4 regions of the Blastococcus sp. Marseille-P5729 genome follow, and region 1 is predicted to be linked to each of the others. Evidence: predicted binding sites of a transcription regulator. Region 1 holds the regulator's gene; each other region holds the start of a gene.

Region 1 (3,320 bases):
TGCGCCGGCGTTGTCCTGCTGGCCTTCATCAGGTGGGTGTGGGCCACCCCGGTCGGGCTGCGGGTCGAGGCGGCGCTGAGCCTGCACCGCGGATGAGCCGGCGCCGGTGGCTGGCCGTGGCGCTGTCGGCTGCGGTGCTGGCATCGCCGCACCTGGCGTACGCCGAGGATGGGCAGGCAGCGACGGAGCAGTGCCTCGTCCTCGATCCGCGCATCGTCGAGGGCAGCGGGCTAGTCGCAACCGAGGACGGCTACCGGATCGTGAACGACGGCGGGGAGCACGTGACTGTCTTTCGGCTGGACCACTCCTGCGCCGTGACTGGGACGACGGAGGCGGCGATCGACCCGTACGACGTCGAGGACCTCGCCCTCGGACCCGACGGCTCGCTGTGGCTGGCGGACATCGGTGACAACCGGATTGCCCGGGCCAGCGTCGCGATCATCGTGGTCCCGGACGAACCCGGCGCGGTGACCGGCGCTCTGCGTCGCCTGCAGTATCCGGACGGTCCACGCGACGCCGAGTCGATGATCGTCGACGACGAGGGCAGGGCAATCGTGCTCACGAAAACCTTTAGCGGCGTCGTGGGCGTCTACCGGAGCCAGCCGATCGACCTCTCGCCGGACGGGAGCACTGCCCCGCAGCCGCTGGAGAAGCTCGGTGAGTTCCAGCTCCCCGAGACCGGAACAGCCGGCGGCCCGCTCGGACCTCCGCTGGACAACCTGATGGCCACGGGGGCGGCGCGGTGCGCCGACATGGTGGCGCTGCGCACCTACACGGACGTGCATGTCTTGCGGGGCGCGGACCCGGCCACCGCGATCTTCACCGAGCCGGTCGCGACGGCTGCACTGCCGGTGCAGCAGCAGGGCGAGTCGGTGTCGTTCACGCGACCGAGCTGTGATGCCGTGGTGGTGCACGGCGAGGGCAGCGGCGTCCCGATCCACCGGGTCGCCCTGCCGCACCACGACGACGATGACTCCGTGCTGCGCGCACCCACAGCGGCCGAGTCGCCCGCGGCGACCAGCCGGACCGAGGTGGTGATCGTCCTCGCCGGGGCGCTCGCCGCTGCTGGCCTGCTGCTGACGTGGTTGCTGCGTCGCAGGCGGCCGGGTCGGTAGCCGGGCTGCGCTGCGGACTACACCCGTCGCAGCACCGAGACCACACGCCCAAGGACGGTCGCCTCGTCGCCGTTGATCGGCTCGTATGCCGGGTTGTGGGGGATCAGCCAGACGTGGCCGTCACGCATGCGGTAGGTCTTCACGGTCGCCTCGCCGTCGATCATGGCGGCGACGATGTCGCCCTGCTCCGCGACCGGCTGCTGGCGCACGACCACCCAGTCGCCGTCGCAGATCGCAGCATCGACCATCGAGTCGCCGGTCACCTTCAGCAGGAACAGGGTGCCCTCGCCCACCAGCTCGCGCGGCAGTGGGAAGACATCCTCAACAGCCTCTTCGGCAAGGATCGGCCCGCCTGCGGCGATCCGGCCGACGATCGGTACGAAGGTCGGCTCCGGGAGGCTCTGCTGCTCGCCCTGCGGCTCTGCCGGTCGGACGTCGACCGCCCGGGGACGGTTCGGGTCGCGACGCAGAAAGCCCTTGGCCTGCAGCTGGCGCAGCTGGTGCGCCACCGATGACGGGGAGGCCAGACCGACTGCCTCACCGATCTCGCGCACGCTCGGGGGATAGCCCTGTCGCTCGATGGACGAGCGGATGACCTCCATGATGCGCCGCTGGCGGACGGTCAGGCCCGCTTCGTCCGGACGCTCCGGGAACTGATGCACCTGCTCGCGATCCGAGCGGTTCGCGGAGCCGTTCTGCTGGGCCATGCTGTGCCTCCATCACTGCGCGGGCCTGATAGGCCGCGTCCATCGAGCATTGGTGTCATTGTGCCGCCGCGGAGATCACAGTTCAAACACCTGTACGACCGACACGCCGAAAAGTGTTGACACGAGGCGTCCGTCTGCCGCGTAATAGTACGGACGTTCGATTCGAACACTCGTTCGGACCGAGAGGTCGTCTCACGATAACCCCTCGGCTTCCCCGACGTCTCGACCAGACAGGTTGGCGCCCCGGCGAGCAGATCGCCGCGACGAAAACTTGTCGGGGGCAAGGAGTAGATCTCAGGTCATGGCAACCACACCACGCAGCACGCTCGACCGGCCGGCCGCTCACGGGTCGCTGACGGTCTCGTCCTTCGATCGGGTCCGCACCCCGCGAACCGCGGCGGCGCGTCGCCTGTCCCGGCGCCCGGGCGCTTCCCCGGTGCTTGACCCGCGGCGCGACCTGCAGATGTTCGCGCTGGAGCCTGCGCCCAGAGCGGCGCAGGGAGCCAGCGTCGACGAGCTCGCACCGCTGCTGCCGCCGGTCATCTCCGAGCCGCCGCGCTCTCGTCGTCCGGTCGCCGCGCGGCCGGCTCCGGCGCACCGATCCGAGCGGGCGCAGCGCGCCCGCGAACGACATCACGCAGCCGCGTCGCGGCGCACGCGGGTCCGGCTGACGCTGCGCGGCTATTCGGTGCTGCTCGGACTCGTCGTGGCGTGCATTGCAGCGACCTCGGCCTTGACGAACGCCTCGGTCACGACGGCGGTGTCGGTGCCCGCCGCAGAGGTTGTCGTCCAGCCGGGGGAGAGCCTGCACGACGTCGCGGCGCGCGCAGCGGACGGCCGGTCGGTCGATGAGGTGCTCACCGGGATTCGCCAGGCCAACGGTCTGCCCAGCGGAGCGCAGCCCGAGGCCGGGGAGATCCTCCTCGTGCCCGGCTCCTAGCCGCCAGCTGCGACGCGCAAAAAATGTCGGCGCGTTCGACTTGCCGACCGTAGTGGCCGGGGTTAGGGTAGAACACAACATCTTGTGGTTACACGAATGTAGTTCGTCCACAGGTTGTGCACCGGGAGAGGCGTTTCATCCACCGCCTGTCCACAGTGAAAGCCCGGTTGTGCGCAGCGTCATCCACAGCCAGGACCAACGGCACGAGAGGAGTGGCGCGATGCGATGCCCGTACTGCCGCTGCTCCGACTCGCGTGTCGTGGACTCCCGCGAGGTCGACGAGGGTCAGTCGATCCGTCGCCGCCGGTCCTGCCAGGAGTGTGGCCGGCGGTTCACGACGGTCGAGGAGGCCGTCCTCGCGGTCATCAAGCGCAGCGGCGTGAGTGAGCCCTTCAGCCGCGAGAAGGTCATCCGGGGGGTACGTCGCGCGTGCCAGGGACGCCCGGTCGACGAGGACGCGCTGGCGATACTCGCCCAGCGCGTCGAGGAGACCGTGCGCGCCAGCGGCGCGGCGGAGGTTCCCAGCCACGACGTGGGGCTGGCGATCCTCGGACCACT
Region 2 (3,320 bases), 1.2 Mb from region 1:
TGTCTCCACGTGCCGCTGGACGTCGCCCAGAATCGGTCATGGGCTGGACGCCGGGGTGGCTGGTTCAGCAGGGCGTGGCCGCTCCGAGGTGGTCACGCATGAGTGTCGCGGCATCGGTGTAGAAGGCGTCGCGATGCGCGGTGGGGATGTGGGCGGCGATGAGCTGGATGAGCTCGTCGATGTCGTCCGCCGGGTCGATGAGATCGATTAGTGCCCCCGCCTCCCCGGGCGGCCCGAATGGGTCGGCCGGGTGGCCGGGCGGGCCCCCGCCGCCGCGGTCCCGTTCTCGGTCGGCGCGGGCTCGCTGTTCGCGGTGGGCCTGTTGCACGAGGCCAGCGAGGTGCTGGATCTCGTCCTGGCCGGGGGTCGCGATGCGGGCGTTGACCTGGGGTCGCCGTTGGGGGTCGAGCCAGGCGGGTGGGGTCCAGACCGGTATCCCGTTCACGATGTCGACGGCCCAGCCGCGTTTGTCGAATTCGCGGTGGTGGTAGCCGCACACGAGGGTGAGGTTGTCGAGGTCGGTCTGTCCGCCGGCCCACCACGGCACCACGTGGTGCCGTTGGCACCAGTCCGGCGGCACCTCGCACCCGGGGAAGCTGCAGCCCTGATCTCGCGCGATCAGGGCGTGGGTCTGGGACGGGGATGCGGTGCGCCGCTCGCGGCCATAGGCCACGATCCCGTTGGTCTTGCTGATCCATACCGGGATCAAGGTGGCGTCGCGCGCCAGCCGCATGACCTCGGTGATCGTCAACTGGTCGCCACCGGCAATCTGCCCGGCGGCCCGCTGCGCGGACCACCCAGCGTGGTCGTCCCGCAGCCGGGCGAGGGCTTCCACGAGGCGGTCGAGGTCGATGGTGATGTGCACGGTGGCGGCGGTGCCGCCCGAGGCGGGGACGCCGGCGAGGTCGAGCAGGCGCTGGCAGGCGTCGTGGAGTGCGTCGTGGGTGCGTTGCGCCGCGGTGCGGTCATCCGCCCCGGCCTGGTCGTCGGCGGGTTGGGGTGCGGCGAGGGGTCCGATGGCGGCGTCGAATAGGGCTTTCAGCTCCCGCGTGAGGAATCCGGTGAGCTTGTGGGTGCCGTCCCGCCCGAGTGGTCCGATGGTGACGCCGCGGCGCGCCTGCGCGACATGCTCACTCGGCACCGCGCCGTCCGGATTCACTGCCTGCTCGACCGCCGCCGCAGTGGTCTGCAGCTCGGCGTGCGTCAGACCGGCCGCGTGCCGCACCAGTAGCTGTTCAGCGAGCTCGCGCTTCTCGTTGCCGAGGTCGCCGTTGTCGTGGACGCGTTTCATCGCTTTGCTGATCACATCGACCTGGTCGGTCGAGACACCCTGCCCATCGCGGACCGCGTCCGCGAGCAGCGAGAGGCGCGGCGGGGTGATGCCGCTGCTGAACCCGTTCTGCGGCAACAACTGCTCGGCCCGCTTCACGCGCGCGTTCGCCTCGCCCTTGCTGATGTGCAGCACCTGAGCGAGGGCGAGGGGGATCGTCCTCGTGCAGACGTGGTCGTTCAGGCGGTCTTCGGTCGCGGCCTCCACGACATATGAGTCGACCATGATCAGGCGGGTGCGGTGCGCTTCCAGGCGCCGCGCCATCGCGATCAACCGATCCGGACCCAGCGCCCCCAGCTCACCGGCTTCACCGATCGTCAGGAGTCGCTCATAACCCTGCTGCAGCAGGGCGAACGCCTCGTCGAGATCATGATCGAGCTCCTGCGCGGAATCACTGGCCAGCCACAACCGCTCCGCATCACCCGGCGACCCAGCCGCCGCCACAGCCCAGTCGGACTCGTCAGCCACCGCGGTCACAGCGTCGCGATCAGCAACGGCGTCCGTGGGTGGAGCGGGGTCGGTCGTCGCGGTCGCCGTGTCGGGGTCGACCACGAAGGTGGACACAGGTTGATCGGGATGCTGCTGGTTCTCCATCGCGGCCTCCTCTCCGATATCTACATCGTACACGTGTACGAGTAGGTGCGCAATAGGTCAAGCAATCTTTCTCGAGACGCCGCGACGGCTGCGGTGAGACCTGGGTTACGCTCACGGCTCGTGACCCACACGATCGACGTCCCGACCGACGCCGGGCCCGGACGGCTGGTCATCGACGCCCCGCGTACGCCGGACGCCGTCCTGCTGCTCGGCCACGGCGCCGGCGGCGGCATCGACCAGTTCAACCTGCGGGCACTCGCCGAACGGCTTCCCGAGCGCGGCATCGCCGTCGTCCGCTTCGAGCAGCCGTGGCTGGTGGCGGGACGCAAGGTCGCCGGGGCACCGAGGACCCTCGATGCCGGATGGCGTGCCGCCCTGGACGCCACGGCTCGGAGGTGGCGTGGACTCCCGCTGGTGGTCGGTGGTCGATCGGCCGGGGCGCGGGTCGCGTGCCGGTGCGCTGCCGAGCCCGCGGCCGGAGTGATCGCGCTGGCCTTTCCGCTGCACCCGCCCGGGAAGCCGGAGAAGTCGCGTCGTGACGAGCTGGCCGGCGTCGAGCTGCCGGCGCTGGTGATCCAGGGCGAGAAGGACCCGTTCGGCACGGCCCGCGAGCTGAGTGAGACGGTGCAGGACAACGCCGGCACACGAACCCTGGTCGAGATTCCTGCGGCGGGTCACTCACTGCAGCCGGGACGACGGAGTGACCCCACCGGCGCCGCCAGGACGATCGTCGACGCGGCGGCCGGATTCGTCGCGAGCCTGCACAGGTGACTCGTGAGCTGCGCCCATGACTCTCCGTGACGAGCTAGCGCGCCGTACGACCGGGTGTGGCGCTGTGCGTAGTCCGGACCATCGCGGCGTGGCCCACGTAAACTGACCGGCATGCCACCTACTACTCCACAAGTGACCCCTGCCGTTCGCAATCTCCGCACCGCGGCCATGATCGTGGCGGTGTTCGCGTTGGCCCAGGCCGCTCTCGGTGGCACCGTGCTCGGCGGCAGCGAAGGAATCCAGACGATCCACGGCTACATCGGGTACGCCACGTTCGTCGTCTCGCTCATCGTCGTGTTCTTCGCGTGGAAGGCCAGCAAGGAGACCGGCCGCACCGGGACGCTCTACCACGCGATCTCGCTGCCGGTCATGGCGCTGCTGCAGATCGGACTGGCCGAGATGGGCCAGAAGTGGGTGCACGTAGTCGTCGGGTTCCTGTTCCTGATCGCCGCGTTCGGGCTCTACGCGATGGCCGACCGTCCAGCCGAGCAGGCAACGGCGCAGCGCGCCGACCGCGCCTAGGTTCTGCCACGAACGCGGCCCGGAGCGCCGGTCGGTTCACTTGCTCGTCGATGAGCGCCGCAGGCGTACTGGACCGATAGGGCTTCGGTCGCCTCAGGAGCGG
Region 3 (3,320 bases), on a different contig from region 1:
TCGCCGCGATGATCTTGCCCATCTCGATGTCGAAGCCCTGCGGCTCGTCACCCTGCGCCGGGTCGACGTACCCGAGGCCGGGCTGGTCGTACTTGACGCCGATCTTGATCGCGTCGGCCTCGTTGAGGGTGGCCATGGTGGTGCCGTCCTCGAAACTGACCTCGGACTCGACGGTCGGATCAGCGCCACCTTCGGACTCTGCATTGCCACAGCCGCTGAGCGTCAGGGCCAGGGCCGATGCCGCAGCTACCGCGGCGAACTTGATACGCATCTACGCTCTACCTTCTCTTTCTCCAGGACACCCGGCCGGTGCGACCGGGACACGGCGCTCGCCGAGGTTTCAGTGGTTGAGGATCAGTGGTTGAGGGCTAATGGCTGAGGGCTAGTGGTTGAGGATCTTGCCGAGGAAGTCCTTGGCACGATCGGACTGCGGGTTGGTGAAGAACTCGTCGGGGGTCGCCTCCTCGACGATCGCCCCGTCGGCCATGAAGATCACTCGGTCACCGACCTTCCGGGCAAACCCCATCTCGTGGGTCACCACTACCATCGTCATGCCCTCGCGGGCCAGGTCGGTGATGACGTCCAGGACCTCGTTGACCATCTCGGGGTCGAGGGCGGACGTCGGCTCGTCGAACAGCATCACCTTCGGGTGCATGGCCAGCGCACGGGCGATCGCCACACGCTGCTGCTGTCCGCCGGAGAGCTGAGCGGGCATCTTGTCGGCCTGATTGCCAATGCCGACGCGGTCTAGAAGCCGCATCGCGTCGTCGTCCGCCTCGCTCTTGGACTTGCCGAGCACCTTGAGCGGGCCGAGCGTCACGTTGTCCTTGATCGACTTGTGCGCAAACAGGTTGAACGACTGGAACACCATGCCGACCTCGGCGCGCAGCTTCGCCAGTTGCTTGCCCTCCTCGGGGAGGGGGACGCCGTCGATCCGGATGGTGCCTTCCTGGATGGTCTCCAGGCGGTTGATGCAGCGGCAGAGCGTGGACTTGCCCGAGCCCGAGGGACCGACGACCACGACCACCTCGCCCTTGCGGATGTCGAGGTTGATGTCCTGCAGGACGTGCAGGTCGCCGTACCACTTGTTGACGCCCTCGATCTGCACCAGAGGCGGCTCCGCGGTGGCCGTGCTCGAGCCGGCCGCGGCAGGACTGCTCGAACCAGTGAGCGCCGGATCGTTCGAATCGCCCGGAACTGGGTCGTTCGCTCGTGTCATGGGCATGAACCCTACAACCCGACTCAGCCGATCCCCGTTGCGCCGCGATCACAACCACGTAACGCAGTTCTATGGAATCGCCCCGGTGACCTGGACGGTCATCTCCCGCAGCGCCCTTTCCGAGATTTTCAGATTCTCGCTTGCGTGGTGCCTCGAACACATGTACGATAACGTTATCCACGTAGGGAGGTGAGCGCAGTGGACGACCAGCACACGAGCGACGGACTGCCCACCGCACCCTCCCCGGCGATCGTCGACTCTCCGGCGGACGCCGCCCCGCCGGTGGCCGACGCAGCGGCCACGCCAGCGTCCGCGACGGAGCCGGATTGGGCGATCGCTGCTGCCGCCTCGCCGGCTGATGCGGAGCGGTTGTGGTTGGCGAGCGAGTCTGCTCGGGAGCTGGACCGCGATCTGGATGAGGCGTTCGCGCATCTGCAGCGCGGCTATGAGCTGTTGCTGGGGATCGGGGAAGAGGGCGAGCTGGGCGCGTTGGGTCCGGACCGCCTGATCGCGATGGCGCAGCGGTTGGAGGCGCACCGCACGCGGCTGATCATGGTCGATTCGTACGTGATCGAGGCCGCGAGGGAGGATCGGTTGCAGGATCACGTGTGCGCCAGCAGCATCCCCCTCGCGCTGTGTCAGGTGCTGCATGTCTCCAGTGGTGAGGCGAACGCGCGCGCGAAACGCGCCGAGCAGTTGTTGCCGCAGAACGCCTTCAGCAGCGGCACCACCCCACCGCGCCTCCCGCTGCTGGCCGACGCGGTCCGCCAGGGTGGCTCGGTGAGCACCGGCCAGGTGGATGTGATCTGCAAGGCCATGACGCGGGTGGGGCAGAACCCCGACCTCGACCCGCACAACCTCGAGCTGGCCGAGCGGCTGCTGGTCCACCAGGCCGCCGGGTTGACGTATAAGGAGCTGGAGGTCGCGGCGGAGAAGGTCGAGGAGGTCATCAACCCCGACGGCACCCTGCCCAGCGACGAGGTCGCCACGGCGCGGCGCGGGGTGATGATCGGGCCCGAAGGCCGCGACGGCACCCACAAGATCTCCGGCGCGCTGACCCGCGAGGGCAAGGCCCTGTTCGATGCCGCGATCGGGCCGTTCGCCGCACCCCACCCCGCCGACGCCAACGGCCCGGATGACCGCACCGCCGCCCAGCGCACCCACGACGGCCTACAAGATGCCTGCCAACGGCTCCTGGAGCTCGCCGGCGCGCCGGCGTCCGGCGGGACCGCTGCCACGGTGCACATCACCATCGACCTCGACCGGCTCATCGAAGCCATCGCGCAGCTACGCGACGACCCCTCCGGCCGCACGACCGCGCAGCAGGCCGCCGGCCGCATCGCCGGCGGCGGGCAGCTCACCATCAACGAGATCCTGCGCCTGGCGCGGGACGCGGCCCTGATCCCGGTGTGGATCAGCAACATCCACGGGATCGTGGCCTACGGCCGCGACCGCCGCACCGCCTCCCCGGCCCAGACCCACGCCCTGATCGCCCGCGATGGCGGGTGCAGCTTCCCCGGATGCCAAGCCCCACCCGACTGGTGCCAGCGCCACCACGTGATCGCGTGGTGGTCAGGCGGACACACCGACCTGGACAACCTCACCCTCGTCTGCGGGTATCACCACCGCGAATTCGACAAACGCGGCTGGGCCGTGGACATCATCAACGGCATCCCCGTCTGGACCCCACCGGCGTGGCTCGACCCGGAGCAGAAACCGCAGATCAACGCCCGGATCAAGATCCCCTGCCAAAACGAGATCACCCACCTCGCCGACAGTGTGAGGCAAGCCCAACGCGACCGCGCCGAACGAGAACGAGCGCGACGCCGAGGCGGTGGCGGGAGTCCGCCGGGCGACCCGACCGGGCTGATACGGGACCTGCTCGATCCCGGCGAAGACATCGACGAGCTCATCCAGCTCATCGCCGCACACATCCCCACCACACAACGCGACGCCTTCTACCGCGACGCCGCCGACCTCATCACCACCCACCTCCCCGCAGCGGGACACCGCGGCCCAGCCGCCCCGGCCACCACCGGATAGCGCGGACTCCATCGTTGTGCAGGGCACGAAATGGTGTCGGTGTACCCAACCTCGGGTT
Region 4 (3,320 bases), on a different contig from region 1:
CCGACCTTCGCGATCCGTTCGATGATGATCGCCAGGACCGTGGCGGTGATGATCGCGATCAGGATCGAGCCGCGGACCCGCTTGACGTAGAGCACGGCCATCAGCAGGACGCCGATGACGAACACCAGCACCGGCCAGCCCTTCAGCTCGCCGAACTGCCCCATCAGCACCGGGGCGCCGGTCTCGTGTGGCTGGGTGAATCCGGCGTCCTTCAGGCCGATGAAGGTGAGGAACAGACCGATGCCGACCGAGATCGCGATCTTCAGCTGGTGCGGGATCGCTTCGAACACCGCGCGGCGGAAGCCGGTGACGACCAGCAGCGTGATCAGCACGCCTTCCAGCACGACCAGGCCCATCACCTGCTCCCAGGGCAGCTGGAACTGGGCGATCGCCGCGACCTGGGCGTTGATGCCCAGGCCGGCGGCGAGGGCCATCGGGAACTTGCCGACTACACCCATCAGGATCGTCATGACGGCGGCGACCAGCGCAGTCGTCGAGGCGACGGCGGCGAACGGCAGCTGGGCGCCGGTCATGTCGGCGACACCGGTCAGGATGATCGGGTTCAGCACGATGATGTAGGCCATCGTGAAGAAGGTGGTCAGGCCGCCGCGGATCTCACGGGCCATCGTCGATCCGCGTCTGGTGATCTCGAAGTAGCGATCGAGGCCGCCGCGCGCACCGGACGCCTCGCCCCCGGGCGTCGGGCCCGCACCGGACGTCGTGCCCGACGGGTGGACGTCGTCCCGGGCCGGATCGGGCACTGCGGACGCCCCTCGCGCGCTGTCGGCCCGGCGTACGTCATCCGGTCGGTTCTCGCTCATGCCTCGCCCATTCGTTCATGTCGGTCGGCCCCCGGTGTGAAGACCAGGTGAGAGAAACTACCGGAGCACTTCGGGAGCCCACTAGCCCGCCGGGCCATTCGTGAGCGAGACCACCGCTAGTCTGGTGCAGTGCCCCAGCAGCTGCGTCCCGCTCCACCGCCCGATCAGGTCGATACCCGCCGTCTCGTACTGATCGGCACGGCCCTGTTTGCGCTGGCCGCGGTCGTGATCGCCCTCGTTCCGTCGCTGCGCGTGCGAAGCGACGGACTGTGGCTGTGGACCGCAATCGCAGGCGCGGGGCTGGGCGTCATCGGCCAGCTGGTCATGCGCTGGCAGAAAGCCCCCTAACCACTACCCGCCAAAAGTTCTTTTCGCCATACCCCTTGCACTCGTACTCGAACGTATGTACGATGTTGATAGATGCCGAGGGAGGTGACCACCATGGACAACCAGCCAACCGACCACAGCGAGACAAGCCAGGAACCAGTGGTCGTCACTTCAGCTCCTGCTCCTGAGTCTCGACTCGCTGGCGCTCGCCCAACCCAAGCGTCGCCGTCGCTCAGCACAGGCGACCGGAGCGAGGCGCTCGAGGAACGGGCGATGTCGAGCGGCGCGGAGACGCCGGACGGCGCCTGCGGAGCCGCAGCAGACCCCACCCCAACGGCGGACGCTGCGTCCCCGGCGGAGCCGGACTGGGCGATCGCTGCTGCCGCCTCGCCGGGTGATGCGGAGCGGTTGTGGTTGGCGAGTGATTCCGCGCGTGAGCTCGACCGTGATCTGGATGAGGCGTTCGATCTGCTGCAGCGTGGGTATGAGTTGTTGCTGGGGATCGGGGAGGAGGGCGAGCTGGGCGCGTTGGGCCCGGAGCGGCTGATCGGGATGGCGCAGCGGTTGGAGGCGCACCGGACCCGGCTGATCATGGTCGACTCGTACGTGATCGAAGCCGCGACCGAGGACCGGTTGCAGGATCACGTGTGCGCCTCCTCGATCCCCCTGGCTCTCTGCCAGGTGCTGCACATCTCCAGTGGTGAGGCGAACGCGCGCGCGAAACGCGCGCAGCAGCTGGTGCCGCAGAACGGGTTCAGCAGCGGCGCCACCCCGCCGCGCCTGCCGCTGCTGGCCGACGCGGTCCGTGACGGCGCGGGGGTGTCGAGCGGTCAGGTGGATGTGATCTGCAAGGCCATGTCGCGCGTGGTGCAGAACCCCGACCTGACCCATGAGAAGCGCGAGCTCGCCGAGCACCTGCTGGTGCACCAGGCCGCCCGGTTGACGCATAAGGAGCTGGAGGTCGCGGCGGAGAAGGTCGAGGAGGTCGTCAACCCCGACGGCACCCTGCCCAGCGACGAAGTCGCCGCCGCGCGGCGTGGGGTGGTGATCGGGCCCGAAGGCCGCGACGGCACGCACAAGATCTCCGGCGCCCTGACCCGGGAGGGCAAGGCGCTGTTCGATGCCGCGATCGGGCCGTTCGCCGCGCCCCGCCCCGCTGATGCCGATGGTGCGGATGACCGGTCGGCGGCGCAGCGCACCCACGACGGGCTGCAGGACGCCTGCCAGCGGCTGCTGGAGCTCGCCGGCGCGCCCGCGTCCGGAGGCACGGCCGCGACGGTGCACATCACCATCGACCTCGACCGCCTCATCGAAGCCATCGCCCAGCTCCAGGACGACACCGCGGGCAAGGCCGCGCAGCAGGCCGTGGGGCGGGTCGCCGGGGGTGACCGGTTGACGATCACCGAGATCCTCCGCCTCGCCCAGGACGCGACGTTGGTTCCGGTGTGGATGAGCGCCCTCCACGGCATCGTGGCCTACGGCCGCGACCGCCGGACCGCCTCGCCCGCCCAGACGCACGCGTTGATCGCCCGGGACGGCGGGTGCAGCTTCCCCGGATGCCAAGCCCCACCCGACTGGTGCCAGCGCCACCACGTGATCGCGTGGTGGTCAGGCGGCCACACCGACCTGGACAATTTGACCCTGGTGTGCGGGTATCACCACCGCGAATTCGAACGCCGCGGCTGGGCCGTCGACATCATCAACGGCATCCCCGTCTGGACCCCACCTCGATGGCTCGACCCCGACCAAGCCCCCCAAATCAACGCCCGGATCAAGATCCCCTGCCACACAGAGATCGACCACCTCGCCGAGGCTGTCAAACACGCGCGAGAACAACGAGCCCGAAGCCGGGGCGGGGGCGGAGGCAGAGATCCCGGCGACCCCGCAGACCCCCTCGGGCTGCTCGGCGGCCTGCTCGATACCGGGGAGGACATCGACGAGCTCATCCAGCTCATCGCCACCCACATCCCCACCGAACAACGCGACGCCTTCTACCGCGACGCCGCCAACCTCATCACCACCCACCTCGGCCCAGCCGCCGCCCGCGGCCCAGCCGCCCCGGCGTCCACCCGCTAGCGCGCGAGGCCAGCCAGCCTCCACCTGCGGGGCAGGTCCACCCGCGGCTCCCTGCACTCCGATCGCTCGTACTGAGCGACGTCGAAGTGGCCACTG

Evidence for each region. Region 1 encodes LexA, which represses DNA repair genes until DNA is damaged. Its sites were predicted from a motif close to TCGAACANNTGTTCGA; they were not measured.
Region 2: the regulator LexA is predicted to act here: its motif matches at 1,950-1,965, upstream of DAA40_RS07775 (HNH endonuclease signature motif containing protein).
Region 3: the regulator LexA is predicted to act here: its motif matches at 1,372-1,387, upstream of DAA40_RS10210 (HNH endonuclease signature motif containing protein).
Region 4: the regulator LexA is predicted to act here: its motif matches at 1,217-1,232, upstream of DAA40_RS11815 (HNH endonuclease signature motif containing protein).

What each region holds. Positions count from the first base shown of each region.
Region 1 is NZ_OMPO01000001.1:402,903-406,222, reverse strand. Features, by position in the region: gene DAA40_RS01960 (phosphatase PAP2 family protein) at 1-96, shown strand, start outside; gene DAA40_RS01955 (hypothetical protein) at 93-1,115, shown strand; gene lexA (transcriptional repressor LexA) at 1,133-1,717, opposite strand; gene DAA40_RS01945 (LysM peptidoglycan-binding domain-containing protein) at 2,124-2,762, shown strand; gene nrdR (transcriptional regulator NrdR) at 3,022-3,320, shown strand, end outside.
Region 2 is NZ_OMPO01000001.1:1,596,949-1,600,268, reverse strand. Features, by position in the region: gene DAA40_RS07775 (HNH endonuclease signature motif containing protein) at 65-1,924, opposite strand; gene DAA40_RS07770 (alpha/beta family hydrolase) at 2,045-2,695, shown strand; gene DAA40_RS07765 (hypothetical protein) at 2,828-3,217, shown strand; gene DAA40_RS07760 (glucose-1-phosphate adenylyltransferase family protein) at 3,311-3,320, opposite strand, start outside.
Region 3 is NZ_OMPO01000002.1:356,336-359,655, reverse strand. Features, by position in the region: gene DAA40_RS10220 (glutamate ABC transporter substrate-binding protein) at 1-271, opposite strand, end outside; gene DAA40_RS10215 (amino acid ABC transporter ATP-binding protein) at 383-1,111, opposite strand; gene DAA40_RS10210 (HNH endonuclease signature motif containing protein) at 1,418-3,262, shown strand.
Region 4 is NZ_OMPO01000002.1:675,995-679,314, forward strand. Features, by position in the region: gene DAA40_RS11805 (NCS2 family permease) at 1-821, opposite strand, end outside; gene DAA40_RS11810 (DUF2530 domain-containing protein) at 951-1,169, shown strand; gene DAA40_RS11815 (HNH endonuclease signature motif containing protein) at 1,422-3,224, shown strand.